DNA from 2 places in the Bacillus stercoris genome. Region 1 is predicted to be linked to the other one. Evidence: riboswitches for the same ligand, from Rfam matches in the RefSeq annotation. Region 1 holds a riboswitch; the other holds the start of a gene.
What was found. A riboswitch is a leader RNA that binds a small molecule or an ion and turns the genes downstream of it on or off. The one in region 1 is predicted to bind thiamine pyrophosphate.
Positions count from the first base shown of each region.

Region 2: it holds a riboswitch for thiamine pyrophosphate, as region 1 does, so the genes downstream of both, thiU (HMP/thiamine ABC transporter substrate-binding protein ThiU) here and ylmB (N-formyl-4-amino-5-aminomethyl-2-methylpyrimidine deformylase) in region 1, are expected to answer to the same signal.

Region 1 covers NZ_CP121861.1:2,736,979-2,739,179, forward strand. The annotation lists gene ylmB (N-formyl-4-amino-5-aminomethyl-2-methylpyrimidine deformylase) at 70-1,350, opposite strand; TPP riboswitch at 1,435-1,536, opposite strand; gene QA442_RS14220 (ABC transporter ATP-binding protein) at 1,547-2,201, opposite strand, start outside.
Region 2 covers NZ_CP121861.1:2,952,598-2,954,798, reverse strand. The annotation lists gene QA442_RS15365 (ABC transporter ATP-binding protein) at 1-85, opposite strand, end outside; gene QA442_RS15360 (ECF transporter S component) at 72-671, opposite strand; gene thiU (HMP/thiamine ABC transporter substrate-binding protein ThiU) at 673-1,275, opposite strand; TPP riboswitch at 1,373-1,485, opposite strand; gene ykoG (two-component system response regulator YkoG) at 1,587-2,201, shown strand, end outside.

The DNA.
Region 1 (2,201 bases):
TTTTCCGTCCTTTTGTTCAAGTATATGAACGGGCAGGCTGAACCTTGTCAGCAAGAAGAAATTTTCATTTCATTGTTCTTTTTTCCGGCTGCACCAGCTCATGATAAAATCGAGGATAATTTTTGTATACTCTACTAGCTGCTCAATCGATACCTTCTCGTTCACGGAGTGTGCATTGTGCAGATCGCCAGGACCGTATATCACGCATGGAATACCGGCATCATACAGCCACCCACCATCTGTAACCGATTGAGAAACGTCAATAATTGGACTCTCCCGCTTCACTTTCTCATGAGAGGCAGTAAGCGCTAAGACGCCTGGGTGGCCAGGGTCAACTTCCAATGCCGGAAAAATTTCTCCTCTGTCTTCAATCATCGATGAGCCTCCCCACTTAAATACGGGGCGGTTTTCCCTAAGCCAAATATCACTGTCACTCAGCCGATTGACGTAATCTTCTATTTCCGCTGCCACTTGGTCATGGGTTTCATTCGGATAAAAATGGACTGTGATCCACAGCCGGCATTCGTCCGCTATAAAAGCCGCATGTCTGCCGCCTTCTATAACAGCCGGGTTAATTGTATTTGTTCCAGGTTTAAAGCCGGGATAACGTTTCATAATGGACCAGTGGCGCTCAAGTTCACCGAGCCCCGCAATGATTTTCGCCATTTTTTCAATTGCGCTTGCTCCGAATGTTCCTCCGCCTGCGTGAATCATATTTCGTCTCGTTCCATCATGAAATGTTTGACTGCTTTTGATTTCGATCCAGCCTGTAATGACACCGCCTTGGCCTTGAATATGCATATCGCTCGTATCCGCGACAATTGCAAAATCAGCGTGGTAGCCCCTCTTGCAGCATTCAAGCGTGCCAGCTTCTCCAACTTCCTCCCCGATAACCGATTGCAGAATCAGATCACCGGGAAGTTCAATGCCTGCTTCACGAATTAATTTGACAGCAAACAGTACACATGCCATTCCGCCCTTCATATCGGAAGCGCCTCGCCCGATTAAGAGACCGTTTTTTTCAATTGGATGAAATGGATCGTGCTCCCATTCCTCATCCTCTTTTACCTCTGCCACATCTACATGGCCATTGATGATCAGGCTATGATAATCTGCTGAACCTGTTCCCTTTAGCTGGCCTACAACATTGGGGTCTCCAGGGTACACATCCCATTTGTCGATCGAAAATCCTAATTCATTTAAAAATCCCGAAATCCATGACTGAATCCCCTCTGTATTTCTTGCAGGCGGAGCAGGTGTTTGATAAGAAATCAGCGTTTTTGCCAGCTGAATAAGCTCCTCCTTTTGTTCTTCCACTTTTTTGAGCAAAGAGTCTATTTGTTGATCCAATCTAATCCGCTCCTATTCTTCAAAAATAAAAAGCCGCTTCAAGTTATGAAACGGCTCAATAAAAACAAACAGAGTCCTATGCACTCTGTTTCTTCACCGCTTCCCTCCGCTGGCATGATCCAGATCAGGTCAAAAGGGTTGAGACAAAGTCTCTCTCAGCTTCGCAAAGCACCCCTAGGATGAATCTATGTGTTTGTCAGGCATTCGTTATCGGCTCAGCTCTTGTTAAAAACGGCCGATCTTGGTTCCATAATACATGGATTGGCGTATCAAAAAAAGCGGAAAGTATTTGATCAGTAAGCATTTCCTTTATTTCTCCGGCTCCAAAGACCTCTCCCTGCTTTAATAAAAGAGCTTTATCAAAGACAGGCAAAATTTCCTCAGCATGATGAGTCACATAAAGGATAGATGGTGCATTTTCTTTGTTTGCAAAGTATGTAATCGTATCTAACAACTTTTCCCGGGCAATAAAATCCAGCCCTGTGCCTGGTTCATCCAGTATCAGCAGCTCCGGATCGGCCATTAGTGCTCTTGCAATCAATGCTCTTTGTTTTTCCCCTTGAGAAAGGGTTTCATAGCGACGGTCGGCATATTCAATTGCTCCCAAGTCCTCTAACAAACCAATCGCTTTTTCCCTTATTTTCTTACTTGGTGTTTCATATAATCCAATCGAAGCGTAAGCTCCGCTCAAAGCAATTTCAAAGGCTGAATCTGCCGGGTACAATTTTTGCTGAAGAGCTGCTGAGACGAGGCCAATTTTACGTCTGAGTTTTTCCCCAAGCTCTGTTTTGCCAAATTCATGGCCAAGCACCTGCATCTCGCCTGATGTTGGAAAATAATAAGAGCAAAGC
Region 2 (2,201 bases), 220 kb from region 1:
AAATATTTTGAAAAACCGGTTTCTCGTCTTCTTCATAAGAGAAGCTGAGCTGGTCAACTGTCAGAAGCTCGTCAAAGGCTTGCATGTTCTGACGCCCGCTTCCGTTTCTTTTTCAGTTCCTTTCCGAGTGCCATTCCGTTTAACACACCTGTATAAGCGAGAGAGTCGCTGACGGCTTTTCCGAGAAGCCCCGCCAAGAGCGCGCCGGAAATGAGACGGATCACAAGCATAATGAGCAGATAACCTGGTGAATAGGCTGCATAGCCAGAAACAAAGAGATCGTAGATAAAGCTGGCTACTGAAGATCCCATTCCGGCCAGCATAAGGACAGGGAGAGAGTATGCTTTCCAGCGTGTTGCAAGGAATACAGCTTCAGCCCCGAGTCCTTGAACAATGCCGATGACGATGACCATCGGGCCAGACGGATTTCCCAGCAGGCACTCAACGAGAGCGGCAATGATTTCAGAAACGAGCGCCGCACCCGGTTTTCGAATGATGTATGCGGCGATGACCGAAACGATAAACCAAATGCCGTAAATCGGTTCATAGGCAATTGGCCCAAACATACCTGCAAGCACGTTTCCGAAATGTGTAAATAATAAATAAACAACGGCAAATACGATACTGATAACGGACATGATGACAATTTCTTTTACTTTCCAGCTTTTCATGTTATCCCTGCTTTCTGTTTTTTCTTGATGGGCTGTTAGCCGAAAGATTCACAGTCATGGTGATGTGGTTTGTTTGCTGCTCAGCCATGCGGAAAACGGCTTCCAATGTTCTGAATACGTCATGGGCATCCCCGTCAAGCTCGCTCGCGTAATGGACACCCTGTACAAAAGTACCTTGGGCTTTTGCGATGTCGACAGCCTTCATAATCAATCCCATATAATCCGGCTCATTCATTGGATAAAGCGCAAATTGGCACGGCGCTTCCGCGTTCAAGCCTCGGACAGCATCTTCATTGACACGCTTATTGTCTTTGGAAAGATATGTATCTCCCTGAGTGTCGCCCGGGCACCCAATGGAAAACGTGCCACTCATGACGATGTGTGTCTCGCTGTTTGCTGCATAAAGGTAAATGGCTTTTGCGGCATCGAATACATGATCAATCGATCCGCGTAACAACGTGCTGATATGGTCGGTTTTCGTCCAAACCTTGGACGTATCTGTTTTTTTCAGCGCAGACTTGATCACACTGATAAAATCATCCGTCATCGGATATAAAGAGAAGCGAAAACCGGCGATTCTGCTTGTACCGCACATATGCTCCATTTCTAAAAGCCTCCTGTTTTTTGGATAAAATAAAAAACTGCATATCCTAAGGGAATATGCAGTCATAGATCGATTAAGCGCACAAAAAAATACACCATTCGGTCAACCTGCACTTCCCCACGCTGGTATTATCCAGATCGGGTCATAAGGGATCAAAACGCGATTCTCCCGCGTTTTATCTCAGCCAAAACAGCACCCCTAGTGCTTTCCGTATACAATTTTTTATTTTGACATCATAATAGATGATAAGAATCATTTTGTAAACAACGAAATCATTTTTTTCATATAGGGACAGGAGAGGATGATCACATTTGGACAAAGGACACATATTAATTGTGGAAGATGAAGAAAAAATCGCCAGGGTTCTGCAGCTTGAATTGGAATATGAAGGATACGGCGTGACCATTAAACACAATGGAACAGAAGGCCTGAATGCGGCCGCGGAAGGCGGGTATTCCTTGGTGCTTCTTGATGTCATGCTGCCGGGGCTCAGCGGACTAGAAGTGCTGCGCCGCTTGAGAAAAACGGATCAACAGACACCGGTCATTTTATTAACGGCGCGAGACAGCATTCCTGATAAGGTAACAGGTCTGGATATCGGTGCGAATGACTATGTCACCAAGCCGTTTGAAATCGAGGAATTACTTGCGAGAATCAGGGCGGCGCTACGCCAAAATGGAACAAAAACGGAAGAAATCGGCACCTTTCTTACATATGACGATTTACGGGTGAACGAAAAAACGCGTGAAGTGAGACGCGGAGACAAAGAGGTGGAATTAACGCCGCGGGAATTTGATTTGCTCGTCTACATGCTAAAGCATCCGCAGCAAGTGCTGACACGGGAGCAAATTCTAAGCGCGGTATGGGGATTTGATTATATCGGTGATACAAATGTCGTAGACGTCTACATAAGATACATCAGAAAA